DNA from 3 places in the Leptolyngbya sp. KIOST-1 genome. Region 3 is predicted to be linked to each of the others. Evidence: predicted binding sites of a transcription regulator. Region 3 holds the regulator's gene; each other region holds the start of a gene.
What was found. Region 3 encodes HrcA, which represses chaperone genes, less so after heat shock. Its sites were predicted from a motif close to ANTTAGCACTCNNNANTNNNGAGTGCTAANT; they were not measured.

Region 1: the regulator HrcA is predicted to act here: its motif matches at 4,534-4,564, upstream of groES (co-chaperone GroES).
Region 2: the regulator HrcA is predicted to act here: its motif matches at 5,976-6,006, upstream of groL (chaperonin GroEL).

What each region holds. Positions count from the first base shown of each region.
Region 1 covers NZ_JQFA01000002.1:2,910,355-2,920,144, reverse strand. Annotated here, with positions in the region: gene NF78_RS13005 (glutamine synthetase family protein) at 445-1,935, opposite strand; gene groL (chaperonin GroEL) at 2,295-3,926, opposite strand; gene groES (co-chaperone GroES) at 4,139-4,450, opposite strand; gene NF78_RS12990 (DMT family transporter) at 4,824-5,732, shown strand; gene NF78_RS28240 (SGNH/GDSL hydrolase family protein) at 5,826-7,292, shown strand; gene NF78_RS12980 (hypothetical protein) at 7,395-7,601, opposite strand; gene NF78_RS12975 (putative bifunctional diguanylate cyclase/phosphodiesterase) at 7,944-9,790, shown strand, end outside.
Region 2 covers NZ_JQFA01000002.1:881,608-891,397, forward strand. Annotated here, with positions in the region: gene NF78_RS03925 (glycosyltransferase) at 1-915, opposite strand, end outside; gene psaI (photosystem I reaction center subunit VIII) at 941-1,051, opposite strand; gene NF78_RS03935 (hypothetical protein) at 1,096-1,524, opposite strand; gene NF78_RS03940 (DUF2470 domain-containing protein) at 1,574-1,849, shown strand; gene NF78_RS03945 (2Fe-2S iron-sulfur cluster-binding protein) at 1,868-2,110, shown strand; gene NF78_RS03950 (glycosyltransferase family 4 protein) at 2,139-3,398, opposite strand; gene speE (polyamine aminopropyltransferase) at 3,664-4,947, shown strand; gene NF78_RS03960 (Tab2 family RNA-binding protein) at 4,980-5,846, shown strand; gene groL (chaperonin GroEL) at 6,035-7,717, shown strand; gene NF78_RS03970 (phosphatase PAP2 family protein) at 7,939-8,634, opposite strand; gene NF78_RS03975 (orange carotenoid protein N-terminal domain-containing protein) at 8,899-9,387, shown strand; gene NF78_RS03980 (ABC transporter ATP-binding protein) at 9,390-9,790, opposite strand, start outside.
Region 3 covers NZ_JQFA01000002.1:2,721,936-2,731,725, forward strand. Annotated here, with positions in the region: tRNA gene NF78_RS12150 (tRNA-Pro) at 1-65, opposite strand, end outside; gene NF78_RS12155 (DUF4332 domain-containing protein) at 163-576, shown strand; gene NF78_RS12160 (GNAT family N-acetyltransferase) at 673-1,122, opposite strand; gene NF78_RS12165 (hypothetical protein) at 1,607-2,323, shown strand; gene NF78_RS12170 (alpha/beta fold hydrolase) at 2,361-3,284, shown strand; gene NF78_RS12175 (Crp/Fnr family transcriptional regulator) at 3,980-4,714, shown strand; gene NF78_RS12180 (LysR family transcriptional regulator) at 4,724-5,746, opposite strand; gene NF78_RS12185 (hypothetical protein) at 5,961-6,749, shown strand; gene NF78_RS12190 (2Fe-2S iron-sulfur cluster-binding protein) at 6,831-7,316, shown strand; gene hrcA (heat-inducible transcriptional repressor HrcA) at 7,397-8,491, shown strand; gene NF78_RS12200 (DUF4126 domain-containing protein) at 8,532-9,095, shown strand; gene hemH (ferrochelatase) at 9,113-9,790, opposite strand, start outside.

The sequences.
Region 1 (9,790 bases), 190 kb from region 3:
ACCATAAACCTCCCCTATGGTTCTGCATCAGGTGTCTCGCTTCTGTATACTGAGAAACTTAATTTTTCCAGGTTCCCATGACAAGGGAAATCTGCTGCACAGACCCCAGGGTGCTTGTAGGGGTAGACTGATTTGCACAGCGCCAAGGGCAGAAGAACCCTGGGGTCTCGCCTGCGACAACTCTCTTTAGAGGTAGGAACCAGAGGGACAGCGTAAAAAGAATACGCGCCCGGAAACCAGGTTTCTTCGGCGCGCCCCAGAGGACCTATTTGTCGCCCCAGAAACCCAGTTTTTCTATCTACCTAGGAGTCTGCCAAGCCAAAGATGACAGATTGGCGGGGCTCACGGTACACGGTGTACGGTTCACGGCAGTCCTTAAACCGTACACCGTGTACCCTGCACCGTTAGACGGTTGGAGCCTGTCACAATCAGGTTGGTCAAGTACTAGGGCAGACAGTCCATGTAGTTCTCCACATCCCAGTTAGTAGTGGTGGCCAAAAAGCGGATCCACTCATCCCGCTTGTACTGGTCGTAGAGGCGGTACATCTCCCCCGGCAGCGCCGATTTGATTACCTCGTCGGAGGCCAGGGCATCCAGCGCTTCACCCAGGGACATGGGCAGCTTTTTCACCTGCTTGCCGCTGTCCATCGCCTCGTAGATATTGCGCTGCTCTGGCTCGCCGGGGTCGAGCTGGCGGCTGAGGCCGTCGTCAAAGGCCTTGAGCATGGCGGCGGCCATCAGGTAGGGGTTGACCATGGAGTCAACCGCCCGATACTCAAAGCGACCGGGGGCGGACACTCGCAGGCCACAGGTGCGATTTTGGTAGCCCCAGTCGGAGTACACCGGAGCCCAAAAGCCCGCATCCCACAGGCGGCGGTAGGAGTTGACCGTGGAGCAGCCGATCGCCGTCAGGGCGGGCAGGTGCTCAATCACGCCGCCGATGCAGTGCAGCCCCACCGGGCCAGGAATGCGTTTGGAGGTGCCCTCCACCGGCATGAAGGTATTCTCGCCGCCCCGGTGGTAGGTGTAGTTGCCCTCCAGACCGGGCAGGCTGTCAAAGCCAAACATCTTGATCGCCGGTTCACCGCCGCGCCACAGGGACAGGTTATGGTGGCAGCCCGAGGCCGACACCCCCATAAACGGCTTCGACATGAAGCAGGCGATCAGGTTAAACTCGCGGGCCACCTGGGCGCAGATCTGGCGGTAGGTGGTGAGGCGATCGCAGGTCCTGAGCGCGTCGTCGAACATAAAGTTCAGCTCTAGCTGTCCCGGCGCGTCCTCGTGGTCGCCCTGGATCATGTCCAGGCCCATGGCCCGGCTGTACTCGATCACCCGCAGAAAGACCGGGCGCAGCTCCTCAAACTGGTCGATGTGGTAGCAGTTGGGCTTGGTGACGCCGCCGTCGGGCCTGCCGTCGGGCCCTTTTTTCAGCCACATCATCTCGGGTTCGCAGCCGTGGCGCAGCTGCAGGCCGTGCTTCTCCTGAAATTCCGTGTGGATGCGCTTGAGGTTGCCGCGACAGTCGCCGGTCAAAAACGCCGCCGCATCCACCTCCTCTTCGCGGTTGCGGAAGCAGACGCAGTAGACCCGGGCCACCCGCTTATCCCAGGGCAGCTGACAAAAGGTCTCCGGGTCGGGGATGGCAACGAGTTCGGCGGCCTCTGGCCCGTAGCCCAGGTACTGGCTGTTGCGATCCATCGCCAGGTTGACCGTCGCCCCGTAGACCAGCTGAAAGCCGTTCGCCGCCGTAGCTTCCCAGTAGTCGGCCGGAATGCCCTTGCCGACAATGCGTCCGGTGACCGAAATGAACTGGTAGTAGATGTACTGAATCCCCAGTTCGTCAATTTTGGCCCGCACTTGCTTGACCAGCTCATCGCGCCCCTCGGCGACGACGTAGCGCTCCAGATCCGTCGAGGTGTCAACCCGTGTCAGCACTCCAGTCACCGTGAGACCTCCTAAGCTTTGGATAAAGCGGTTATGGCTGGTTTCAGTAAAGCCAACTTGTTATGACAAGTTTGTAGCCTTTGATACGTCGATCTAGAAACCTGAAGGGGGCTGATATCCAATCCTGTCTGGTTGGCCCCGATTCAGTCGGGCGAAGGGCATCGAGCCTGCTCGGCTACGGCAATGCGCTACGGGCTCAATGTTTTCGAACCAGGTTCCGCGGGTCGGAGCTGGCAGGAGACGGAGCTGGAGTGGTGTCAAGGGCCAATAAAAAAAGCCGCCCTGATGATAGTCAGGGCGGCTTTCAAGCTAAGTCAGGTGATCATCGCCACCTGGTGTTGGGCGATCGCTTAGTAGTCGAAGTCGCCGCCCATGCCAGCGCCAGCGGGAGCGCCTTCTTTGGGTTCGGGCAGATCGACCACGATGCACTCGGTGGTCAGCACCATACCGGCGATGGAGGCCGCATTCTGCAGGGCAGAGCGGGTCACCTTGGCGGGGTCAACAATACCGGCGTCAAACATGTCGACAAACTCGCCGTTGGCGGCGTTGTAGCCAACGTTGAAGTCCTTCTCTTTGACCCGCTCGGCGATCACAGCACCGTTCTGGCCAGCGTTTTCGGCAATGCGCATCAGCGGCGCGGCCAGGGCGCGGGCAACAATGCTAGCGCCGGTGTGCTCTTCGGCGCTGAGGTTGGCATCAACCCAGGTGATCAGGTCGGGCACCAGGTGGGCCAGGGTGGTACCGCCGCCGGGGACGATGCCCTCTTCCACAGCCGCCTTGGTGGCGTTGATGGCGTCTTCCAGGCGCAGCTTGCGGTCCTTCATCTCGGTTTCGGTGGCAGCCCCGACCTTGATTACGGCCACACCGCCGGAGAGCTTGGCCAGGCGCTCCTGGAGCTTCTCTTTGTCGTAGGTGGAGTCGGTCTCTTCGATCTGGCGACGGATCTGCTCACAGCGGGCCTTGACATCCTTCTCGTTGCCTTCGGCGACAATGGTGGTGGTGTCTTTGGTGATGGTGAGGCGGCGGGCCTGACCCAACATGTCGAGCTTGGTGTTGTCGAGCTTGAGGCCGGTGTCTTCAGAGATCACCTGACCACCAGTCAGCACGGCGATGTCTTCGAGCATGGCTTTGCGGCGATCGCCAAACCCAGGCGCTTTCACAGCGGCCACGTTCAGCACACCGCGCAGACGGTTGACCACCAGGGTGGCCAGGGCCTCTTTCTCAATGTCTTCGGCAATGATGATCAGGGGGCGACCGGAGCGAGCCACTTGCTCTAGCACGGGCACCAGATCCTGCACCAGGGCAATTTTCTTGTCGGTGATCAGGATGTAGGGCTCATCCAGCACCGCTTCCATACGCTCGGTGTCGGTGACAAAGTAGGGGGAGACATAGCCCTTGTCGAAGCGCATGCCCTCGGTGACCTCCAGTTCGGTGGTCATGGACTTGCCCTCTTCCAGGGAGATGACGCCTTCGCGGCCCACTTTCTCCATGGCTTCGGCGATCATGGCACCGACTTCTTCGTCGTTACCGGCGGAGATGGAGCCGACCTGGGCGATGGATTTGGAGTCTTCCACCGGGCGGGCGTGCTCAGCAATTTTCTCCACCAGGAAGGCGGTGGCCTTGTCAATGCCGCGCTTCAGCGAAATCGCGTTGGCACCAGCGGCCACGTTGCGCAGACCTTCTTTGACGATCGCGTGGGCCAGCACGGTAGCGGTGGTGGTGCCGTCGCCAGCAGCGTCATTGGTTTTGCTGGCGGCCTGACGAATCAGGGCCACACCGGTATTCTCGATGTTGTCCTCGAGCTCAATTTCTTTGGCGATGGTGACACCGTCATTGACGATTTGGGGGGCACCAAATTTCTTTTCGAGCACCACGTTGCGGCCTTTGGGGCCGAGGGTGACGGCCACAGCTTCGGTCAGAATGTCCATCCCTTTTTCGAGGGCGCGACGGGCGTTTTCGTTGTAAACAATGCGCTTAGCCATGGAATCGATTTTCTCCGCAAGAAGAGTTAGGAGTGAACGGGAACGTGTCGGTCAGACGGTTTTGGTCAGAGGGGGGAGGCAAACGGCGGGTTTCAGCGGTTAGGAGGGCTGGGCAAGGCGATCGCAAAACCCAATAAAATCCGGCGTAGTCAGTGGTGGGCAGTGCCCACCCTACGCGGCCAAAATTCACCAGCTAAAATCCAAAATTGGGCCTAGCCCAGCACCGCCAGAATGTCCTTCTCAGACAGCAGCACAAATTCGTCGCCGCCCAGCTTGATATCGGTACCGGCGTACTTGGAGTAGAGCACCTTGTCGCCAACCTTGACTTCCATAGCCTGGCGGCTGCCCTTGTCATCGGCTTTGCCGGGACCTACGGCGGTAATTTCGCCCACCTGAGGCTTTTCCTTGGCAGTGTCGGGTAGCAGAATGCCGCCAGCGGTGGTCTCTTCGGACGCACTTACTTTAATCAAAACTCGATCGGCTAGGGGCTTAACGCTAGATGCCGCCAACGTGATAGCTGCCATACAATGCTTCTCCGAATTTGCTATTAAGACAGCGCCTGAGGGACATACCCTACGCAATACAGGCGCACCACACAGACTTTAGAGCTTAGCACTCACAAGCTCCGAGTGCTAATTTACGGCGCGGAGGGGGGCGATCGCAACGCGGAGACCTGTACGGGTTCCCGAACTGGGGGGATGAGTGGGAGGGTGGATGGGTAGGAGGGTGGATGGGAGGGAGGGAGGGAGGGTGGGTGGGTGGATGGGTGAGGGAGAGAGGGTGGATGGGTGAGGGAGAGAGGGTGGATGGGTGAGGGAGAGAGGGGGGCGATCGCGGTCAGAATCGGGCTGGGAATGGCTGCGTTTGAACGCTTATAGTATTTATCTCCTCAGAGCAATGGCTATGTCCTTTTTGCCCGGTTCCAAGGTTTGGCTGCCCGTGCTGACCAGCTTTCTGTTTGCCGGTAGCTTTGTGGCGGGCAAGTACACCACGGTGGACCTGGGACCGCTGACGACATCTCTGCTGCGCTACGTGATTGCGATGGTGGTGCTGGGGCTCTTGATCAGCCGTAGTGCTCGGCCGAGTAAGGCGCTAACGGTGGCGCGATCGGACTGGGGTGCCATGGCGCTGCTGGGGCTGTTTGGGGTGGTGGGCTACCACTATTTTTTCTTTCTCAGCCTGCGCTACACGGCCACCGCCAACACTGCCATTATCAACGCCTTTAACCCGGTGGTGACTGGGGTGATGGCGGCTCTGTTCATTGGCGAACGGCTGACCCGCCGCCAGTACGCAGGCATTGTGCTGGCGCTGCTGGGGGTGCTGACGCTGCTGACGCGGGGTAACCTGACTAACCTCTTGACCCTGGAGCTAAACCGGGGCGATGGGCTGATGCTGTGCGCCGTGCTGTGCTGGGTGGTGTATTCGCTAATCATCAAGCAGCTGAGCCAGCGCTACTCGGGGCTGACGATCACCTTCTATGCGGCGGTGGCGGGGGTGGGGCAGCTGCTGGGGCTGGCTGCCGCCGAACGCTGGTGGCAGCAGCTCACCCTCGTCTCCTGGAACTCGCTCCTGGCCATTGTCTATATGGGGGTGGCGGCTTCGGGGGTTGCCTACCTGCTGTTTAACCTCAGCATTCAGCAGGTGGGGCCGACCCGCACCGCCAGCGTGGTCTACAGTTTGGTGCCGATTTTTGTGGCGGCCCTGGCCTGGCTGTTTTTTCGGGAGCCGCTAACCGCCCCTATGGTGGCCAGTATGGGGCTAATCTTGCTGGGCGTAAATGTCGTGCTGAGTCTGCCCAAAGTGTGAGTGAGAGGAAATTAGCGTTCGCTATGCTGAGCATAGTTTGTGCCAGCTTATTTTTTGCCGGGAGGCATTATGGCATCGCTAATATTGTCTTTTTTGAGCCCAATTTCTGCCCTGATTGGCCCCATTAACCTGTTTGGCAGCACCGTTCTGCTGGGAGGATTTGGCGATGATCGGCTCATTGGGGGCGACGGAGACGAGATTTTGATTGGCCTGGGGGGTAACAACCAGTTGTTTGGGGGTGGGGGCAACGATCGCCTCTATGGTGGACCAGGCAACGACCTGCTGGACGGCGGCCTGGGCCAAAATCGCCTTGTCGGCGGGGCAGGACAGGATACCTTTGTGCTGAGAAACGATGGCCGGGTCGATACCGTGGTGGATTTTACCCCTGGGGTCGATCGGTTTTTGCTGCAGGGCGGATTGAGTCTGGGGCAGATTGCGATCGCCCAGCAGGGGGGCAACACCACCCTGCGCTACCTGAACCAGCCAGAACCTAGCGTCATTCTGCTCAACGTGGAGGCCACCAGCCTGACGCCGGAGAGCTTTCAAACCCAGGCGCTGGTGCCCAGCTTCAACAGCCTGACCATTTTTGGCGACAGCCTCTCCGACCCCGGCAACCTGTTCCGGCTCACCGGCTTTTTCCCGCCCTTTCCCTACTCCCAGGGGCGATTTTCCAACGGCGATATCTGGGTGGACTACTTGGCGAGTGACCTGGGGCTAGAGCCAGCCCAGGTGCAAAATTTTGCCCTCGGAGGAGCCACCACGGGCCGCGACAACGGCCTCGATCCGCTGATTGGATCGATTACAGGCATCGATCCCAACCTGCCGGGGCTGCTGGACCAGGTGGATAGCTATCTCGGTAGCCTGGGCGAGGGAGCGGCCAACCCCGATGGTCTGTACGTGGTGTGGGCCGGGGCCAATGACCTGTTTAACCTGCCCAGCGACCCCGCCGCGATTCCGGCCTTTCTAGCCAACTCGGTGCAGAATATTGCCACGGCGATCGGCAGTTTGGCGGCGCGGGGGGCAGACACCTTCCTGGTGCCCAACCTGCCCAACCTGGGCCTCACCCCCCGCACCCTGCTCGACGGCACCAGCCAGCAGGCTACGGCCCTGAGCCTGGGGTTCAATGGGGGGCTGGCCAATGCCCTCACGGCGCTAGAGCAAGCTCTGCCCATTGACATCATTCCGGTCGATCTGTTTGGGCTCACCAACGAGATCATTGGCGCGCCGGCAGAGTTTGGCTTTACCAATGTCACCGACCCACTGTTCAACCCGTTGCTGCCCAATGGCCCCGACCCACTGCTGCTCAACGACCCCGGCTTTTTCTGGTGGGATCAGCAGCACCCGACAACGCGAGTCCACGACCTGCTATCGGACGTGTTTCAGGTCGCCCTGGTGGAGGCTGGTTACGTACAGGCTGGGGCCGACCTGCTGCCGACCCTGAGCGCTGGGTTCGAGGCCGACTGGCTGCCCCAGGGCACAAGCAACCTGGCTGAAGCGACCGCAAACGCTCTGGTGCCCAGCCCGGAGGCTTGGCTGGCGGTGAGTGCCGATCTGGGGTGATGGTATCTGGGTGACGGTACCTGGGCGCCAGGGGGTGGAATATCAGACAGAGGCCGTTAGCGTGATGGATGCGGGGCCTCTGTCTGTCCCTGGGCGGCTGATTTAATAGCTTTCGTCGGTGGTGACGGTGTGCAGACCCAGGTCGTGGTTGGCTCGGTTGAGGCGATCGGCGATCGCGCGCCGCCATTTCAAACTGATGGTGTCGTCGGCCAGCACTTCCTGGGCCTCTTCGCGGTATTTGGCACTTTGCACGGTATCGACCTCTTCAAGCTGCTTGAGGTGCTCAAATACTTCTTTGGGAGTCGTCATAGCGGTTGTCCTCTTGATCAGGGGCTGGGGCAACCTGGGCCACAGGACCGAGGTTGCGGGCGCATCCCACCATTTTCTGAAAAGCCCAACCCAACCGCTACTGTTCCCAGCTGAACCTTTACGCCCTGACAAATTTTGTTGTGCTTCGCAACAGGCTGTTGCACTTCGCACCAGCGGATCCGTCTGCCCAAATCTCCGCCCACTGTCCTGGGCTGAATGGGGTGATTCTTCGGTGTGTGTTCAATCCCTGGTCAGTTAATAATTGAACCGGGATGTTTGTTCGAGCCGATTCCATGTCTAGGCTAAAACCAGACAGGGGCATTGCGGAGGAGAGAGCCAGGCATGGAGACGGCTGCCAATGGGGCGATCGCAGCGGCGTATTTCATTATTCCCCTGACGCTGCTGCCGCTGCTGCGGTGGAGCAAGCGCGAGGTTTGGCTCAACCTGCTGTTGATGATTTTGTTCGTCTTCAGCTGCGGCGTGGGACACACCCTAAGCGCCCTGCACCTGCACAGCACCCGCTGGCACTGGGTGACGGCGGGAATTTCCTGGACGGCGGTGGTGGCCTTACTCGCCAGCCAGACGCGCCTGCGCTACCTGAGCGAAACCTTTAGTCTGCTGGAGGCCACCTGGGATCAGGCCCTGACCGGCAAAATGCTTTACGAACGCAGCGGCGACGACCTCACCCTGCTCAAGCTCAACCCTGCCGCCCTGGGCATCACTAATAATTTGCTCAGGCCGGGCGATCGCCTCTGCGAAAAAATGCCTGTCCACCGCCAGCCGGTCTACCCCTACCAGGAGTCCCTCATCGATCTCTACTTTCAGACCCTGGAGTCAGGAGAATCGCGGCGGCTAGAGTTTCACTACAAGGGCGAGGTTTCTGGCTGGTACACCACCCTTGTCACCCCCCTGTCGGATCAGCTGCTCTACCTCACGTTTGCCGAAGTGAGTGGCGTTATCCACGACCCCCTGACGGGCCTCTACAACCGCCGGGTGCTCGATATGGAACTGGCCACCTGGGATATCTGCCTTTTCATTGACCTCGATCGTTTTAAGCTGATCAACGACCAGCGGGGCCATTTCTTGGGGGATGAGTTGTTGAAAGCGGTCGCTGGGGTACTGCAAGATCAGGCCCAGCGCTATGGCGGCATTGCGTTACGCAACGGTGGCGACGAATTTCTGCTGCTGCTGCCTGCGGCGGACGCCGCTGCTGAGCCCTACCCTACCCCCGCCGCGATCGCGGAAGATGTGCTGGTTAATATTCTCGCGATTGAGGTTGAGGGCATCAGTATTAGCGCCTCCATTGGCGTTGCCAGCGGCACCGTCGAGGCGTTTGGGGAAGACACCCCGATCAACCGTCTGCTTCAGGCCGCCGAAACCGCCCTGCGGGAGGCCAAACGCAACCGGCGTTCGAATCTGCCCCAGCACCGCATTCAGGCGTGGAATAGCGATCTGGCTCGACGGCGGCTGCGTCAGATCACCCTGGAGGCTTACCTGGAGCAGCGCAGCAGTGAGCTGGAGTTCTGGCTCGCCTACCAGCCCATCTGCTGTATGGAAACCGGCACGATTGTCGGAGCCGAAGCCCTGATCCGGTGGGACTCGGCTCACCTGGGTCGGGTGTCGCCCTCGGAGTTTATTCCGGTGGCCGAGGCGACAGGGCTGGTGCACCGCATCAGCGACTGGGTACTCAGCCACGCCCTGGAGCAACTGGCCCGGTGGCAGGAGATCTCGCCCCAGTTCAATCTCTCGGTCAACATCAGCCCCCTGGAGCTGGAGGACGACGACTTTTTGGACCGCATCATGCAGCGGGTGGCGGGGGCGGGCATTACCAGCAACCGCTTTGGCATTGAAATCACGGAGCGGGGCATCTACAACAACCTGGAGCGCTACCTGCAAAGCCTGCAAGAGCTGCGGGATATGTCGCTGCGGCTCAAGGTCGATGACTTTGGCATGGGTCAGTCGGGGCTGGCCCAGCTTCTGCAGTTTCGCTTCGATGAGGTCAAAGTCGATCGCTTTTTCATTCCCACTAACGCCCAAAATTTGGAGAAAGTGGCGATCTGTCGGGCGATCGCCAACCTGTCGGAGGGCATCAACTTTGACCTGGTGGCCGAGGGGATTGAGCATGCCGACCAGCGCGACCTGATGCTGGAGCTGAACTACAGCTACGGCCAGGGCTATCTCTTCTCCAG
Region 2 (9,790 bases), 1.8 Mb from region 3:
GTAGATCTGCACCAGTTCCTGGATGGTTTCCCAGGTGCGATCGCGGGAGTGACCTTCGACAAAGATAACCTCAGTGTGCTGGCCCAGCTGAGGCAGGCGAGCCACGGCGGCGGCAATGTTTCCGGCCTCATTGCGGGCGGGAATGATCACCGAGCAGGTGGGTCGCTCCTGAGTCGGTACCGCCTGGGGTCGAGCGACGATGAAGGTGGTCAGGCACAGGTGCTTTAGCAGGGGCAGGGGGGCCAGGTAGCGGTTGACAAACCCCGCTATCCCCGGCACAAATTTGGGCCACAGAAACCGACTGCCCCGCTTGAGCGGTCGGTAGCCGGTGACCGTCAGCAGATTGGCGACATCGTCGGTGCTGAGCCAGTTTTGAGGGGGCTGGGGCCGCCGCTGCCCCACCCGCTCGGCCAGCCCCAGCAAGGGCTCCCAGAGGTGGCTGTGGAAGGTGAGGATGAGGCGGGTATGGGGCTGGCAGAAGGGCTGCAACCGCTGCAGCACGGCCTGGATATCGCTCAGGTAGCCCAGCACCCCAGACAGCAGGATGTAGTCGAACTGACGGTGCTCCGGGGCCATCTGGTCAGGTTCCAGGGTTTCGGCATCGAGGCTGTAGAAGCTGAGGTGAGGGTATTTTTGGCAGGCGATCGCGACCACCGCAGGCGCAAAGTCTAACCCCACCCCCACCGCTGGGAGCGTGGCCTGCAGCAGGTCGCCAGTGCCGCAGCCGATCTCGAGCACGCGACTGCCAGGCGGAATCAAAAACTGATGAAGCCGAGCCAGATCGCTGTAGTAGTAGCGGTTGCGGCTACTCCAGCGGTCTAGCTCGGGAGCAATGCGGTCAAAATAGGCCCGAATATCTTGCTTGAAGTCTTGCTTGGGGGCCTCAAGCAAATCAGAAAAAGGGGCTTGGAGCACGAATGTCTCGGTATCTAATCAGGTCTTAGGCGGCGTCTTCCCGCTCAATGTAAAGGAATAGGAAGGCCATGGCCGCAGCGGGAAACACGATGCCCACCAGAGGAACCAGGATGGAGGGTAAAAAGGCAGCTGGCATAGGTTTTCTTACCTCAATAGAAACATCACAGCATGAGCATAAGACTACTGCGAATGGGCGATCTTTATGTCTATTTCGTTACAAACTTTCTCACTCAGTCCGGGGCTGGCCACGGACTCGATATCCTCCTGGTGGAGCCGGGTATGCCACCAGGCCTGGGTAGCGCGATCGAGTTTGGCTGTGAATAGGGTGGTGACAAAGGACTGCGCTCCGTAGCCCTGACCCACAATCTCGACGCAGTAGGACGGGAATTTGCGGGTGGCCATATCGGGCACCAGCCGTTTGCCAATCCGCCGCCAGCTGGGCTCTTTGCCCCGCCACTGGAGACGGCAGCAGGGCCAGGGCAGCTGCTCGCGGTCGAACAGACGGCAGCAGGGGCCGACCACCCGGTAGGTGAGGTGTGCCCCGGGGCTCTGAAAGACGTGGCCCGTCGGCCAGGGGTGCTCTGAGGAGGGGGGCAGGGGCGGTATCATAGCAGCATGTAACAGATGGCCAATGTTGAAGTAGTCTACGGGATTTTTTATGGCTGAGCCAATTACCCCTGCGGTCAGCGATCGCATTTGCAAGCACATGAACAAAGACCACGCCGAAGCAGTGCTGTTCTACGCCACCGCCTACGGCAACCAGCCCGCCGCCACCGCCGCCACCATGGAAGCGATCGACGCCGAGGGCATGACCCTGGCCGTTACCGTGGACGGGGCGCAGACCCCCGTGCGGGTACCCTTTGACCACACCCTGGAGGGGGCCGAAGACGCCCACCACACCCTGGTTGCCATGCTCAAGCAGGCCCAGGTCTAAGCCATCCACACCACAGCCATGAGCGTTTCAATTCATTTTTTGCCCGATGGGGTCACCGTTGACGCCGAGGTGGGGGAACCGCTGCTGGCGGTCGCCGATCGCGCCGGGGTGAGCATTCCCACCGGCTGCCTGATGGGGTCGTGCCACGCCTGCGAGGTGGAGCTAGAGGGGCAGACGGACCCGATCTGCGCCTGCATTTCAGCGGTGCCGCCGGGGCAGCAGACGCTGGTGATTAACCTGTACGTAGATCCCACCTGGTGAAGACCGCAGGTCCAGCGATCGCAGGTCGTTAGGGCCAGAACCCCTGCTTGAGCCCGGGTAGCGGATTGAGCTCAGCGAGGGGATGTGCCCTCGGCCGCGTGGGCTGGGGGGCGCGATCGGGCCCAGTCACCAGGGCCTGCAGGTCGCCCCAGACCTGCTGCTGGGCCGCCTCCCAGCTCAGGTGCTGGCGGTAGTGCCGCCAGGCCGCCAGGGCCAGCTCTCGATACCCGGCGGGGTCGGCCATAGCGGTGGCAAGGTACTGGGCATAGGCCTGGGCGCTGGCCCCTGGGGCAAACGCCTGGCCATTGACCCCAGCCCGCAGCACCGTGGGAATGCCCCCTACGGCGGCGGCTACGCAGGGCACCCCGGCGGCGTTGGCCTCGCTGATGGCGATGCCAAAGGTGTCGGCTTTGGTGGGAAAGATCAGAAAATGGGCCTGGTTGAGCAGGCGGGAAAAGTGGGCTTCGCCCGCCGGATTGGCGCGATCGATAAAGCCGTAGGGCTTCACAAACGGGGGCAAGTCGCCCCTGGTCTGGGGCTGGCAGCCCACCACCCAGAGTTCGGTTTCGAGGCCCTGCCGGTTGAGGGTTTCGGCCACCTCCAGGGCCAGCGGGCCGCCCTTGCGGTGCCAATCGACTCCCAAAAACAGCAGCCGACAGGGGCCGGGAGGGCGCTGGTCGATCAGGGCCTCGACCTCCGGTTGGCGGAGGTCCTGGGCGCGGCTGGCCCCGCGGGGAATAATCCGCAGCTTATCGGCGGGGAGTTTGTAGAGCGCCATCGCCGACTGAGCCGCCCACTCGGAGGTGAGAATGACGCGATCGCAGCGATCGATCGCCCCCTGCTCCACCGCGTGCAGCCGTCGCCGGGTTTCGGCACAGAGGTTGGTGAGGTGGGGGTAAAAATCGACCAGACTGCCCAGCAGGGCATCGGTCCACAGCACCGTGGGCAGGTCAGTATTCACCCGCGCCAGGGGAATGGCGTTCTCGGGGCAGAGCAGCAGGTCGGCCCCAGACCGGGCCAGTTTGGTCTCGATCTGGCGGGCGTAGCGGGGCGAGACCCAGGGCTCGACCGGGCTGTAGTAGCTTTGGCCCAGGCGCTGGTAGTACAGCCACTTGAGCCGGGTAATCGGCACTTTGGGCTGGCGCAGCGGGCCCAAAAAGGCCAGTTCGGCCCCGGCGCTCTGGAGCAGCTCGGCGATTTTTTGCCCGGCCCCGTAGAGGCCCAGGTGGCGGCGGGGCCAGGCGGCGCGATCGCGCACATCGTAGGTGGTGGCGTAGGCAATTTTCATCATGAATAAGGGTTGGGCTGTGGCCAGCCCAACCCTCTCAGCGACTCCCCCTAGGGTGCCCAGGTGCTGCCCCTTTGCAACGGCAGGGGCGATGGGCCTCTGGCCAGCAGATGTGATCTGGCCTACATCCAAACCGGACGCCGAGCATCTAAACCATTACAAGATGCCTAAGGCCACGGGCTCAGATCCGCCGGGCCAATAGACTCTAAACAGTGATACAGTTATCGATCTTTGATTTGGGCCAACTCTAAGGGGGTATCGGCACATGAATTCGCTCGGACGACATATTTTGGTGGAGTTCTTCGGCTGCTCGTCGGACATTCTCAACGATGTGCCGCTGATTGAGAGCAGCATGGTGGGGGCGGCCGCCGATGCCGGGGCCACGGTGATTAGCTCGGTGTTTCACCACTTTTCGCCCTTTGGTGTGTCGGGGGTGGTGGTGATTCAGGAAAGCCACCTGGCCATTCACACCTGGCCCGAGTACCGCTACGCGGCGGTGGATCTGTTCACCTGCGGCGACACGGTCAACCCCTGGATCTCCTTTGACAAGCTCAAGCTGGCGTTTAAGGCCGACTACGGCTCGGCCCTGGAGATGAACCGGGGCCAGCTCGAGCTGCTGGAGCGTGTTGACATTGACCTGGGGGAACTGCGCGACGAGGTCACCAACAGGCTGATCACCCCCAAGCAGAGCCGCAGCGTCTGGTTTACCGACAAAAACGACGACATCGCCCTGTCGATTCGCCACAAGGGCGATCGCGTGTTTCGCGAGAAGTCGCCGTACCAGACCGTGGAGATCTTTGACACCTTCGCCTACGGCAAAATGCTCACCATCGACAACATGGTGATGTGCAGCGAAAAAGACGAAAACGCCTACCACGAGATGATCATCCACGTGCCGATGCTGCTCAACCCCAGCTTTAAAAACGTGCTGGTGATTGGCGGCGGCGACGGCGGCAGCGTGCGCGAAATTTTGCGCCACCCCCAGGTGGAGTCTGTCACCATGGTCGAAATCGACGAAGCGGTGGTGCGGGCTTCCAAGGAATTTTTGCCCTCGCTATCCGGTGCCCTCGACGACCCCAAACTCGACCTCCGCATCGAGGACGGCATCGCCTTTGTGGCCAATGCCCCCGATACCAGCTACGACCTGATCGTGATCGACTCCTCGGACCCGGTGGGGCCGTCGGAGGGGCTGTTTAGTACCGAGTTCTACAAGCAGGTGTATCGGATTCTCAAGCCCGGCGGCGCGATCGCGGCCCAGAGCGAGTCGCCCCGGTTTAACCAGCGGGCCTTTGTGGATATTCACCACTGTCTCAAGGGCATCTTTGGCGACGAGCAGGTGTTCTGCTACCTGGCGTTTATCCCCACCTACCCCACGGGCATGTGGAGCTTTAACTACGCTACCAAGGGTGCCGCTCACCCCCTGCAGGGCCTGGATGCGGCGAAGTCGGCCGGCTTTGCCGCCGAGCACGGGTTGCAGTACTACAACGTGGGTATGCACCAGGCCGCCTTTGCGCTGCCCACCTTTGTGCAGACCATGCTGAAGCGATAGGGCCCGCCAACCACATTAAAGGAGGTATGGCTATGCCCGCCTGGCAGGCCGATCTGCACCGTCCACCCCTGGTCAGCGACAGCGGCGACCCGCTGTGGGAACTGCTGCTGTGCAGCGAGGACTTTGCCTTTAGCTACGGCGCTACGGCCCCCCAGGGGGCGATCGACAAGGCCTGGGTGACGGCCCAGATCGCCCAGGCCCTCGCCAAAGCGGGCACCGCCCCCGATACCCTGCAGGTGTTTCGGCCCCAGGCCTTGTCGCTGCTGAGCGTCGCCTGTGAACCGCTGGGCATTGCGGTAGAACCCACCCGCCGTACCCCCGCCCTGCACCAGTGGCTGCAGCAGCGGGCCAAGTGGTACCCCAGCCAGCCCAACGCCATCCCCGTGCCCTACCACCCGCTGCACATCGAGTCGCCGCCACCGCTGCCCCTGCCCGAAAGTCTCTGGGGCGCTTCGAGCGGGGCACCGTCCCCAAGCCGCTGGGGCTTTACGGCCCTGTCGGCCTACGACTTCGAGCAAACCCTGCCCCACGAACCGATTCCCCTGCGCCACCTGCCCGCGCCGCGGCTGCCCTCGCGTCTGGGGCTGGCCAGCACCACCCCTATTCCTGGGGTCGTAGTGGATGCGGGGCGGCAGGCGATGGCCCTGGCCCGGTGGATTCAGGCCCAGACGCCCGCCTGGCTGAGCTACATCCGGGGCAACCCCGACGGGCTGATTCTGGAGGCTGGACTGTGCGATCGCTGGGTGTTCACCACCTTTGAGGATGCCGAGGTATCCCAAGCGGGTCAGCGGTTTGAGCAGCGCAAGCAGCAGAGCCAGGGGCTTCACTTTTTGCTAGTGCGCCCCGACGATTCGGGCATGACCACCACCGGACTCTGGCTCCTGCAGCAGGAGCCCTGACCCCAGGGAGAAAACCCCAATCTCAACTCCAAAATCCCCAATCCAAAATGATTAGCTCTCCTCCGCCTCCATTTTCGAGGATCGGTTATTGCGACTTACCCCCCGCCCCGGACAGCGGTAATCTAGCTGGGTTAGCACTCGAACGCAGTGAGTGCTAAGTTTGTCTCTGGAGAGCTGAAAGACAGGACATGGCAAAACGAGTTTCCTTTGATGAGGCGTCGCGGCAGGCCCTCGAAAAAGGCGTCAACGCCCTAGCCGACGCCGTTAAAATTACCCTTGGCCCCAGGGGGCGCAATGTCGTGCTTGAGAAGAAGTACGGCGCCCCCCAGATCGTCAACGACGGCATCACCATCGCCAAAGAGATCGATCTGGAAGATCCCTTCGAGAACCTGGGTGCCCGCCTCATGCAGGAGGTCGCCTCGAAGACTAAAGACCTGGCGGGCGATGGCACCACCACCGCCACCGTACTGGCCCAGGCCATGGTCAAAGAGGGGCTAAAGAATGTGGCCGCCGGCACCAACCCCGTCAGCCTCAGGCGCGGAATTGAAAAAGCCGTGACCGCCCTGGTTAGCGAAATTGCCGCCGTGGCCAAGCCTGTCGAAGGCAACGCCACTATTGCCCAGGTGGCCACCGTGTCCGCTGGCAGCGACGAAGAGATCGGCCGCATGATTGCCGAAGCCATGGACAAAGTGACCAAGGATGGCGTGATCACCGTTGAAGAGTCCAAGTCGCTCTACACCGAGCTGGATGTGGTTGAGGGGATGCAGTTCGATCGCGGCTACATTTCCCCCTACTTCGTCACCGACCAGGAGCGGATGGTGACCGAACTGGACAATGCCCGCGTGCTGATCACCGACAAGAAAATCGGCTCGATTCAAGACCTGGTGTCGGTGCTGGAGCGGGTGGCCCGCGAGGGTGCCCCCCTGCTGATCATCGCCGAAGACATTGAGGGCGAGGCCCTGGCCACCCTGGTGGTGAACAAGGCCCGGGGCGTGCTGAATGTGGCTGCTATCAAAGCACCCAGCTTTGGCGATCGCCGCAAGGCCATGCTCCAGGACATCGCCGTGCTCACCGGCGGGCAGGTGATTTCTGAAGAAGTCGGCCTCAGCCTGGATACCGCCGACCTGTCGATGCTGGGTACCGCCACCAAGGTCACCCTCACCAAGGACACCACCACCCTGGTCTCCGAGGCGGGCAACAAGGCCGACATCGACAAGCGCATCGCCCAGATCCGCCAGGAGCTGGAGCGCACCGACTCCGACTACGACAAAGAAAAGCTCTCCGAGCGGCTGGCTAAGCTGGCCGGGGGCGTGGCCGTGATCAAGGTCGGGGCCGCCACCGAAACTGAACTCAAAGACCGCAAGCTGCGCATTGACGACGCCCTCAGCGCCACCAAAGCAGCCGTCGAAGAAGGCATTGTCCCCGGTGGCGGGGCCACCCTGCTGCACCTGGCGCCCAGGCTGGCGGCGGTCAAGGCCAACCTCAGCACCGAAGAGGCGATCGGGGTTGATATCGTGATGCGGGCGGTGGAAGCGCCCCTGCGCCAGATTGCCGACAATGCGGGCCAGGAAGGCTCGGTGATTGTCGAAAAGGTGAAGGCGATGGACTTCCCCATGGGCTACAACGCCCTGTCCGGCGATTACCAGGACCTGATCCAGGCAGGCATCATTGACCCGGCCAAGGTGGTGCGCTCGGCCCTCCAGGACGCCGCCTCGATCGCGGGCATGGTGCTCACCACCGAAGCGCTGGTGGCCGAAATTCCTGAGCCTCCTGCCCCCGCTGGCGACCCCGGCATGGGCGGCATGGGTGGCATGGGTGGCATGGGCGGCATGGGCGGCATGGGCGGCATGGGTGGCATGGGCATGATGTAGCCTGCCATTGCCCCACGGCCGGGAGCCCTGGCTAATACCGAATCCTGGTTGAGTCCACCCACTTTGTAGGGGCGTAGCCTGCTACGCCCCTAGGGGGTTCCTGGTTAGGATTCAGGGTTTATTCAATCGAATTTTGTATAGTCAGAGTCCCAGCCAAGATCCCACCTACGTTCTAAGCAACGAGCCAAAGCCATCTTCCTCGGGGGGTGGCTTTGGTCATGTTAGCGATCTACCCTGATCAGCTGGGGCTTGAGCACCAGGGATACGCCTACAGCCCAGGCGATCGAGGCCAGCCAGCCGGCGATGATGTCGCTGGGGTAGTGGACGCCCAGGTAGAGGCGAGTCCAGCCGATGACCAGCACAAACAGGCTGCCCAGTCCCACCACCACCCAGTTCCAGCGGCTGCCCCACAGCAAAATTACCAGGGCGGCGACAAAGGCCATACTGGCCATGGCGTGGCCGCTGGGAAAGCTAAAGTCGTATTCAGGAGCGGGTGACTCCCACAGGCTGGGGCGGACCCGGCGCAGCAGCAGCTTGGCGGTGAGGTTGAGGATAGCGGTACCAACCAGGGTCGTGAGAAAGTAGGCGAGCGATCGCCACTGCCGCCTCTGCCACAGAAGCAGGGAAATGATGATCGTCGCTGGCAGTACCCCACCCGCCACCCCCAGCTGGGTCAAAGCGATGGCAACGGTATCGATTTGGGGCGTGGCCATGGTGCGAATGGTGAGCAGAATAGGCTCGTCCCACGGGAACCCGCCCTGGTTTTTCCAGACCACCTCCGCCAGTTCGCCAAAAAATTGGAAGGGCAGATACACCCCTAGCAACAACAGCAGCAGCGATCGGTAGTGGCGCGTTAGCAGGGTTTTGAGATAGCCAAAAAAAGATTTGAAGCGATCGCGCACGTTGATCCGTTTCATGGGTGGGTCTGTTCCCTTGGGGGATTTATTCACGCTACCGTAATCCAGGTAAAGGATCAATTTGAACCCCCTTTAGGGTCAAAAACAGTCCATTTCAGCCGATTTCGACCCCGTCCCACTCAGAGATGAGCTGCGATTCCTGCTATGGACAGATGGAGGCGGGCAAATATTAACCTACGTTGCAAATAGTCAGCCCAGGCAGCGATCGCCCGCCAAAAGGCGTATTCCGCTGCCCGCTGCCCAACCGTAGCCAAAGGATTTTTTATGACTAATTACACCGCCGCCGTCAACAACCCCGACCAGGCCCTTAAGGTCTTCAAAGGCCTGGATGTCGACGAGCAGCTGGCGCTTCTGTGGTTCATCTATGAGCAGATGGGCGACTCAGTCACCCCCGCCGCCCCAGGGTCGGCGTCTCCCGAAATTGCCACCGGCCTCTACAACCAGGTGAAGGAGCAAGATCAGCAGCAGCAGCTGGAGATCATGCGCGCGATCGCCCGCAGCGACCAGTCCAACCAGATTGGCCGCGAGTACGGTTCCCTCAGTGCCAACACCAAGCTGGCCTTCTGGTACTTCCTGGCCCAGGGCATGGACAGTGGCGATATCATCCCCATGCCGGACGACTACGAGCTGACCAACCAGGGCCAGGACCTACTGGCCGCCCTGGAGACGATGGACTTTGAGGGGCAGATCACCCTCCTGCGCAACGCCGTCGAAGGCATGGGCAGCGGTCCGGCCAGCGGCTCCGCTGTGTAACGTCAGTCGTTGCCTAGCTGCAGGGCGTAGAGGTTGGCATAGATGCCCGATTGGGCCATCAGTTCGGCGTGGGTACCCCGCTCGACGATGGCCCCCTGCTGAATCACCAGCACCTGGTCAGCCTGGGTGACGGTGCTGAGTCGGTGGGCAATTACAAAGCTGGTGCGGTTTTGGAGCAGGGCTGCGATCGCGTCCTGCACCAGCCCTTCGGTGCGGGTATCGATGCTGCTGGTGGCCTCATCCAGCACCAGAATGCGCGGGTCGATCAGCACCGCTCGAGCAATGCTCACCAGCTGCCGCTGCCCCTGGCTGAGGGGAGCCCCCCGTTCCCCCAGGCGGGTGCTGTAGCCCTGGGGTAGCGAGGTAATAAACTCATGGGCATTGGCGGTCTGGGCCGCCACCT
Region 3 (9,790 bases):
CAGGATTTGAACCTGCGACATCCTGCTCCCAAAGCAGGCGCGCTACCAAGCTGCGCTACATCCCGTAGTCTGCTACCGTCATCAGTATAGCCTGCTTTTTTGCGCAACTGTCATAGCCAAGGATGCAGTCGGGGCCACCCCGTTCTGCGCTACGCTGCTCCTATGCCTATTTCTACCTACCCTCTGGATCAACTTCCTGGGCTGAGCCCTACCCATGCCCAGGGTCTGGCTCAGCTGGGCCTGACCAGCACCGAACAACTCCGCCGCTACGGTGCATCTGCGGCGCAGCGTCAAACCCTGGCCAAAAAGATGCAGGTGCCGCTGCGCTACGTGACCAAGTGGGTGATTTTGGCCGACCTGGCTCGGGTGCCTGCGGTGGGCTGTGAGTTTAGCGGCCTGCTGCTGCACGCGGGCATCATGTCAGTGCCACAGCTGGCAGAATGTACGGCCCAAGGGCTGTTTACCCGCCTAAGGCGGCTGCATGTCGCCACCCTCCAGCGCAATGACCTCTGCCCCAGCGCCGACCAGGTCAACCTGTGGATTCAGCAGGCGCGAACCCTTGCCAAACCATCGTGAAACTCGCAGATACCTCTGTCTCCCGTAAGGCTAATACTGTGAGGCTAGACCACCCGCTGACTAAGGCCTGGAGGCAGCCACAGGGGAATCTGGAGACTAGTCCGGGTACCAAAACATGCCCTTAATCCCCTCCGGATCGGGCATAAAACCCAGCCTCTTGTAGAAGTCGACGACCTGAGGATCGGCAAACAGGGTCACGTTGCTGATGTCTTCGCTGCGCAACTTTTTGATCAGCTGGCGCATGAGTTCTTTGCCCAAGCCACGACCCTGGAAGTCAGGGTGAACGACCACATCCCAAATGGTGGCGTTGAAGGCGTGGTCGGAGGTGGCGCGGGAAAAGCCCACCAGGCGGCGACGGGCTCCCCGCTGCTCCCACATGGTGACAACCAGATAGCTGTGCTGGATGGCTTTTTTGACCTTACGGATAGGCCGACGGGCCCACCCTACCGCATTGCACAACTCCTCTAGCTCGTAGAGGTCGAGGTCGCGATCGGTGCTAAAGACAATTGTCGACCCCTCCCCCTGCTCAGGCAGGGCTTCTAGCACGGTATTCGCCGACCTTGTCTCCCCAGCCGAAGCATCGTCAGACCCGACAAAAAGACTTTTCCAAAAACCCATGCAGGCCCTTTCTGTTGATGAAATGGCACAGCGTCCAAGGGGATAAGCCTAAGCCTTTACACAGCTCGCACGATCGCTACAGCTAAGGCTAAACTTAGGGCTTGAACACCGTTTCTCATAGTATATCCCCATAAAATCCCGATGCCTCTGGCGATGCCGAGATTTATGTGGATTGCGTGAGCAAAGGTGAACCCTGCTGGTGCCTGGCTGCGATCGCCCTAGCGAGTTCAGCAGAATGCGGCGGCCCTGGGCCCATCGGTGACTGGGAACAGTAAACCGTCGCCAACCCTGGGGTTTTTTCCGTCGACAGCGCCTGAAAAAAGCGCTAGGACGGAGGTATGTATTGCTGGGCTAGGGTTTCCCGATGCGGCAGATGCTAACGTTACCTCCATGGAGTTCCGTCCTTCCAACCATGGCCGCTGGCTTAAACCCCTCAACGGTTGAGTTGCTGAAGCGCTTCAACCGTGCTTTTCCCCAGTTCTATGAGCAGTTTGTCAGCAGCGAGATTCAGCTGCAGAACCTCCGCCTGGCTTACCAGCTCTACAAGCAGCGAAAGGCAGTGCTCGACATTAAGCCCGAGGGGAGCAAGAGTGCGCTGCACTTTGTCTACCGCAACCAGTCGTTTTTGTTGAGCGATATCTTTGGGGTGCTGGCGGCCTACGGCCTCACCATTCACAACCTCAGCCTCTACGGTCAGATCTACCCACCCATGCTGGTGTTCATCAAGCTGGTGGTATCCCGGGGCGGCAAAGCCCTGAGTCCTAAGACCACGGACAACGTCTGCCGGGCGATTCAAGAGACCCTAGCGGGGCGTTTTGAAGTTGAAGAAATGCTGACTGTGGAGTTTAACTTGGACGCGGGGCTGGAACGAGTTGAGACTGAGTTCTATGTGGATCCGGTATTCCATTTACCAGCCCTGCTAATCGAAGCGGACAACCAGCCGGGTCTCTTTTACAAGGTGATGTATGCCATCTGGCAGGAGGATTTGCTGGTAGTCAACGCCAACCTGCTCGTCTGGCGAGGGCGGACCCGGCTTATTCTGTACCTCCTGGGCCCCAACGAAAGCTTAATCCCCGACTATCTGGGTCAAAAAATTGCCGAGGGCATGCGCTACCGCCTCATGAGCTAGGGTACGATGATCGAAGATGGCCTCAGAGGCCCCCTCCATGGCGACGGCGACTGTCTTTGGTGTATCCCACTACTACGAACTTACGGGGGCCGGCCGCAGCCCCGTCCTGGTCTTCATCCACGGCTGGCTGCTCAGCCATCGGTACTGGCGGCCCGTCATTGACTCTCTGGCATCGCACTACACCTGTCTAAGCTACGACCTGCGGGGCTTCGGCGAGTCGCGCTACGGCCTGGAGAACTTTAGCGGCGGGGTGCCCGCCGCCGCCGCCGCCCTGGGAGCAACGGCCTCGCCCTACGGGTTAGGAGCCTATGCCCACGACCTGGCCATGCTTCTGGAACAGTTGGATCTGGGGCCCGTGTGGTTGGTGGGCCATTCCCTGGGCGGCAGCATTGCCCTGTGGATGGCCCACTGCTATCCACAGCAGGTGCAGGGGGTGGTGTGCCTCAACGCGGGTGGGGGCATTTACCTGGAGCGCGAGTTCCAGCAGTTTCGGCAGGCGGGACAGTACATCGTGAGCTGGCGGCGCTCCTGGTTGCGCCATACACTGCTGCCCCTACTACTAACTCGAATGATGGTGCAGCGGCCCCTGGACTACGACTGGGGGCGCGATCGCTGTATCGACCTGCTGCAGGCTGACACCGCCGCTGCCCTGGGGACCTTACTAGAATCCACCACCGAGGCTGAGGTGCATCTGCTGCCCAGGCTGGTGGCGGCCCTGCGGGTGCCGACATACTTTTTGGCCGGCCGCCAGGACAGGGTGATGAACACGCGCTACGTGCACCACCTGGCAGGCTATCTGCCCATGGCAGGGGAGGGGCAAACTCCGGTGATTGAGCTGGAGAACTGCGGCCATCTGGCGATGCTAGAACAGCCTCAGGTGGTGGCCAACGTCTTGCGGAACATTCTTACAGGGCCGCGTTTCAGCGCCTCCGATCCAACGTCCTCGGCTGCGGTGACCTGAGCACCCAGGTCTGTGCACCCTCGCCCTTAACCTCTCAGCTTTAACGCTTCAGACTGGCCCTCGACTGTCGCCGGACTGGCTAAGGCTATAGCAACCGCAAAAAATACTCTACAAAACAAAAGAGATGCCGACGACTGGCCGTGTTTCGTCTCGGCATCTCTTCTGGTTCGCTCCTCACACAATTGAATTATAGGGTCAGGCCGGAGGAATGTCATCCCTATAATTCAGTTTGAATGAACAGAATTTCTTATAGGAGGGGCGCTGAGTTAGAGATTGGGCCAGGTCTGGAAGGTCAAGTCCCTAAGTAGAGAAATCTGCGCCAAAGCAGGGGCATATGAGTATATATCAAACGCCCAAAAGGATCCAAGTATGTCTTTGGATACCGGCAAAGGCTACGAAAAAATACGGGACTCTGTATTAGTATTGGATCGTTTGCGTAACTTTTACGATGACAAAGTTTCAAGAATGGACTATGCCATCGTTTGCGCCTCACAGGAGAACTCCGGGCAAGGCTGAGCTTAAGTTCTTAAGTACCCAGTACCCCCGATTTAGCGCCGACTTTAGCCCGGTGGAGGGGTACATCTCCCTGGCTCGTGCGGCTAATTTGGTTTATTATGCTGCGATTCTACGCGATCGCGCTTTCCCCATCGTTCAATCCGTGGTCATGGTCTGTACCGTTTCACCCAGCTATTGCTATGCAATCATCCCAGCCCTCCGATCAGGCCCGACCCTTTCTGACCTGGCAGCGCATCACTGACTGGGCCCATGCCCACTACCGGGCCAGGACCTTCAACAAGGACGAGCGTATTCCCACCCGGTCGGGGCTGCTGTACCTGGTCGAGCGGGGGGCCGTGCGGCTGGTGGGAACTGCCCAGGGAGCCAGCCCAGAACTGAGCAGTCCCGACCTCGACGATGGCGGCGACGATGAGGGGTCTAACGCCCTCGCTCTGGGGTTGAGTGAAGAGGCGTTTCTGGGCTTTGTCGGCGCGGGGCAGCCCTTTGAAATTGTGGCCCAATCGCCTTTCCTGCTGCAGAGCTTTGCCCATGTCGATCAAACCACGGTCCTCTGGCTCTACTGGAGCGACCTGGACAACTGGCCCCACTTTCGCCGAGAAGTGCTGGACGCCTTTCGCTATCAGCACCAGCGCAAGCTTCTGTGGCTGAGCACCCTGGGCCAACGCCGCACCATAGACCGCCTGCTGGGGTTTCTCACCCTGCTGATCGAAGAATTTGGCGAACCTTGCGAGTCGGGCTACTACCTGCCCTGGTCTTTGACCCACGCCCAGATTGGTAGCGCCATTGGCTCCACCCGGGTAACGGTGACGCGCCTGATGGGCAAACTGCGCCAGCGCAAGCTGATTTACATCCATAAAGACGGACTGATTGCCATTCCCGCCGAGCAGGTTACGGCCCCTGAAGCACTGGGTTAGGGCGTAGAGCTAGGGCGTCGGGTACAGGGGCTCTGGGGGGGGAGAGGTCGGCTTAGCTCCGTTTTTTTCGGCTCCAGACTTGTCGCCACCGATGGGCTTGAAGTTGAGGGGTAGGTTGGTAAACTGCGGTAGAACTTCGGTGGTGAAGGCGGCAGCGGCTTTGGAGCGGTAGCGGTTGGGGTTAAAAATTACCGAGAGGGTGCGGTTGACCACCACCGAATCAATTTTGGCCCGGTGCAGCACGCCCATCTGCAGCTCTTTTTCGATCGCCGAGTTGGACACAAAGGCCACCCCCAGCCCCGACTGGACGGCGGTTTTAATCGCTTCGATCGAGTTTAGCTCCATCTCAATCTTGAGCCGACGCGTCTCAATGCCGCAGCGGGTCAGCACCTGGTCGATTACTTTGCGGATGGTGGACTGGGAGTCGAGGGCAATGAAGTGCAGCTTGTAGAGGTCTTCCCGCTGAATCACCGCCTGACTAGCCAGGGGATGGAACATCGGCATGATCAGTGCGAGTTCATCCTCGGCGTAGGGCACTCTTTCTAAAGAGTCCTGTAGTTCGGGAGGAAGTTCACCCCCAATAATCGCCAGGTCAACCTGACCATTGGCCACGCTCCAGGCGGTGCGCCGGGTGGAGTGGACGTGGAGCTGTACGGCCACATCGGCGTACTTTTGCCGAAACAGGCCAATCATGCGGGGCAGGAGATAGGTGCCTGTGGTTTGGCTGGCGCCGATGATCAGGGTGCCCCCCTGCAGGTTCTGGAGGTCCTCAATAGCGCGGCAGGTCTCCTGGCACAGACTGAGAATGCGATCGCCATAGCTCAGCAGCAGGTGTCCCGCTTCGGTGAGCTGTGCCCGTCGCCCGCCCCGATCAAACAGCGGCACGTCTAGCTGGCGCTCCAGGTTTTGTACCTGTAGACTGACCGCTGGCTGGGAGACGTACAAGCTATCCGCGGCTCGTTTGAAACTGCCCTCCGCTGCAATGGCCTTGAGAATACGCAGTTGATCGAGGGTAAAAGGAAGGTCAGACATGGGCATTAACCCTAACGTACGATAATCCTGGGATGCCAACAAACCATGATAGTAGTGCCGGCCTGCCCGTGGCTGTCGTCGCAACCCCTGTCGCCCCAACAACCCCAAATGCAGTCATAGCCACAAGCCGAGTGTCGAATTAAGTCTGCCATCCCTAGATTACTTGGTTCAGGACACTCGACAACACAATTTAGAGCGAGACCCCAAAGGATTTATGAAACGTCAGGTAATCCAGAATGTCCTCAATCTCCCCGGCATCTCTGGGATGGCGCTCATTGACGGGCGTAACCGCCCCTTCTTTTTTGGGCCGGATATCAGCCTCAACTCCCATCAGCAGGACGCCCTGGCCCAGGGAATTCAGCAGGTGGTCGATACCACACCGACCCATTTCGAAACCTTTTCCTTTCGGTTTGCCAATCAGCTCACCCATATCTACAAACTCGATCAGGGGCTAATTTTGCTGGTCCTCGTCACCGACCAGATGCCCCTCACCGACTACCGCAGCGCTATTGACGAACTCAAGGCCACCCTGGTCGAAGCGCCACACAATGCCGTGCCCACCTTCCGGCTGCTGGCGGGCTGTGTCACCCTGGGCAGCGCCACGGCCAGCGATCTGCCTGAGCATGAGAAGCCTCGGCCTGAGGCAACGGCTGGCGAACAGGGTACTCTAACCCCAGGCCTTCAGGAGGTAATTGCCGCCCTCAATCACCTCAGCGATAGCGCCACCCAGTACCTGGGCAAAACTATCGTTGTCAATACCTGGAAGCAGTCGCGCCCCGATCACCCCTGGCTCGGGCAGTTTGAAGTTCAAAAAGATGGCCACTTTGCAGCTTCCCTCGATGGGCCGATGACGCTGACGGCGGAACAGCACCAGTGGGTGAAAGACTGGGTCGCGGCCTTCTTGGGTCGTGGTGGCAGAACCATCCGCAACTTCCAAGCCCTGGTCAGTGGTTCGTTGACGGCTCAGGAGCAGGCCTGTTTGCTCGATTCCCCCGCCGCCTAGGGCCGCTTAGCGCTCCGCTCTGTGAGCCTCTGACGGCGATCGCCTTTTCGTTGTTTCTATTCCTCTACCCCCCTGCACCCCATGGCTAAAACCGTTCGCCTAGAGCCCATTGCCCAAGAGACCTCCGTTGAGACCAACGGCAACCTGCTCTCCGTACTGCTCAACAAGGATCTAGACGTTCTCAAGGAGTGCGGCGGTCGGGGCATGTGCGCGACCTGCCACATCTACGTGCAGTCGGGAATGGAGGCACTCACCCCCATCAACCGCCGCGAGCAGCGCACGCTGGAGGTGATCACCTCCTGCAAGCCCAACTCACGGCTGGCCTGTCAGGCTCGGGTGATGGCCAATGGGGTTGTAGTTGAGCTGCCGCCGGGGATGTACGTCAACTCGCTGCAGGATATTGAGGCGCTGATTGGCCGCCGGGCGGAACAAGACCTGCTGCACCCGATTACCGGCGAGGTGCTGGTGGAACAGGGCAAGCTGATTACGCGATCGGTGATCACTCAGCTGGAAAATACCGCTAGCTTTAAAGTTGGTGAATTTTTCACCCAGAGCAAGGACCTGTAGGTCTGGGGAATGATCGCGAACCCCAGAAAACATCTGTTATGGTAAGGCAATGCCGTAGTTGAGTTTTATACCAACCCCCTATGGACTCTGCCTTTCCCCTGAGTGCTCGCCATCAGCAAGTGCTACAGGCAACCATTCGTCACTACATTGCCACAGCAGAGCCAGTAGGGTCTCGGGCCCTGGCCCAGGAATACGACCTGAAGGTCAGCCCCGCCACCGTGCGCAACACGATGGGACTACTCGAGAAATACGGCCTGCTGTACCAGCCTCACACCTCGGCAGGACGGGTGCCCTCCGACTCGGGCTATCGGCTCTACGTCGATCGCTTGATGTCCCCCTCGACCCGGGTGGGGCGACGGGTGGATGCGGCCTTCTCGGAGGAGCTGGACTGGATGGGTCACAGCCTGGAATCGCTGCTGCGATCGGCCACCCAGATTCTGGCCCAGATCAGTGGTTACCTGGCCCTGATTACGGTGCCCCAGGCGAGCAGCGCGCTGATTCGCCACATCCAGCTGGTGGCTGTGGACGGGGAACAGGTGCTGATGGTGGTGCTGCTAGACTCGCTGGCCACCCAGTCGGTGGTGTTGCAGCTACCGCCGGGGCTGGGCGGTTCTACCCTACCCGTCGAGGAGCTTGAGCGTCGCCATCTGGAAATTTTGTCGAATTTTCTCAGCCACCATCTGCGCGGACGTCCACTGTCGGAGGTTACGGCTCTCCAGTGGGGCGATCTCGATGCGGAGTTTCAGCACTACGGAACGCTGCTCTGCCAGGCCCTGAGCCACCTGGGACAGCGATCGCGGGCTCCAGAAACGCCCCATCTGGTCATCAGCGGTCTGTCGGAGGTGCTGCGCCAGCCTGAATTTTCCGATGCCCAGCGCATTCAGGCGATCGTGCGTCTGCTGGAGGAAGACCAGTCGCAGCTATGGCCTCTGTTGTGCGATACTCCCCCCGCGGCGAGCCAACCGCCCAAAGGTGTAGATGTTAAAGTTTGGATTGGCGCTGAAAATCCGCTGGAACCCATGCAGGGCTGTGCACTGGTGGTGTCGACCTACACCCGCTGCGATGCTTCGGTGGGCAGTGTGGGGGTGCTGGGACCAACTCGGATGGTTTACGAGAATGCCGTAGCGGTCGTCAAGGCCGCGTCAGATTACCTATCCACCGCCCTCAGCGGATAGCGAGGTCTCCAGGCGCGGCGCCAGCGGGAAAGGGAATGCCGTGATAATCACTGAACTACTAGCCATTCTATCGATCGCGGCGGCGACGGGACTGCGGTTGGCATTGCCCCTGCTGTTGATTGGGTTGATGTCTGGTCCCCAGCTGTGGTCTAACGTGCCGCTGCTGTCGCGTCTGCCCCCTGCCCTGGTGCTGGGGGTGCTGGCCGCCTGGTCGACCGCCGAGCTAATGTTGTCCAAGGATCGCTACAGCCAGCGATTCTTTCAAATCCTGGAGCTGCTGCTCAGCCCCGGAGTGGGCGCCCTGGCCGGTCTGGCTGTGGCCAGAACCCTGGACCTGGACGGCTGGATCAACCCGCTAATTGCCCTGATTAGTGCCCTGCTGGCTCTGGTGATTCAGCTGCTGCAGGTGGGCTGGTTTTACCGTCCTCGCCGTCCGCCCCTGTGGATTTTCTTCGTGATCGATGGCCTGTGTATTGTGCTGGCGGTGCTGGCCTTTGATGCCCCCAACCAGGGGGGCATTATTGCCCTGTTGCTGCTGTGGCTGGTGATTCGCACCTCGTACCTGTGGCGGCACTGGCCCCGGCGCCGCAGACCCAAAGGGTAACGGCTGGAGGGTAATGGCTAGAGAATACCGACAAAGTGCAGGGGACCGCGACCGCTGACCAACTCCAGCAGCAGCGCCAGAAACCCTACCATAGCCAGCCGACCGTTCCACACCTCGGCAACGGGGGTGAGGCCCCAGGCCGAGCGCTCCTGCGGGTAGATTTTGACCTTTTTATCGGGCTGCACCACGTCTGAGAACAGCTGACGGGGGGCAACCAGGGCCTCATTGACCATATCGGCCATATCGGCAATGAAGCGGGGGTGGGTGTTGAGGGCCGGGACACGGTGAAAGCCATGAATACCGGCTTCTTCGGCGATTTCGCGGTACTCGATGTCGATTTCCTGGAGCGTCTCAATGTGCTCGGAGACAAAGCTAATCGGCACCACGACCAGGTCCTTAACCCCCTGCTGGGCCAGCTGTTCGATCGCGTCTTCGGTGTAGGGCTGGAGCCACTCCACGGGGCCGACCCGGCTCTGGTAGGCCAGGGTGTGGGGGTTGGGGCGGTTCAGCGCCTGCATGATCAGCTCGGTGCAGTGCTCAATTTCGCGCTGGTAGGGGTCGCCCGCCTCTTCGACGTAGCTCACCGGGACGCCGTGGGCGCTAAAGAAAATATGCGCCTGGTCGGGGTGGTCGAGCTTGTCCAGCTCCTGGGCAATCAGGTCGGCCATGGCGGCGGTGTAACCGGGGCGATCGTA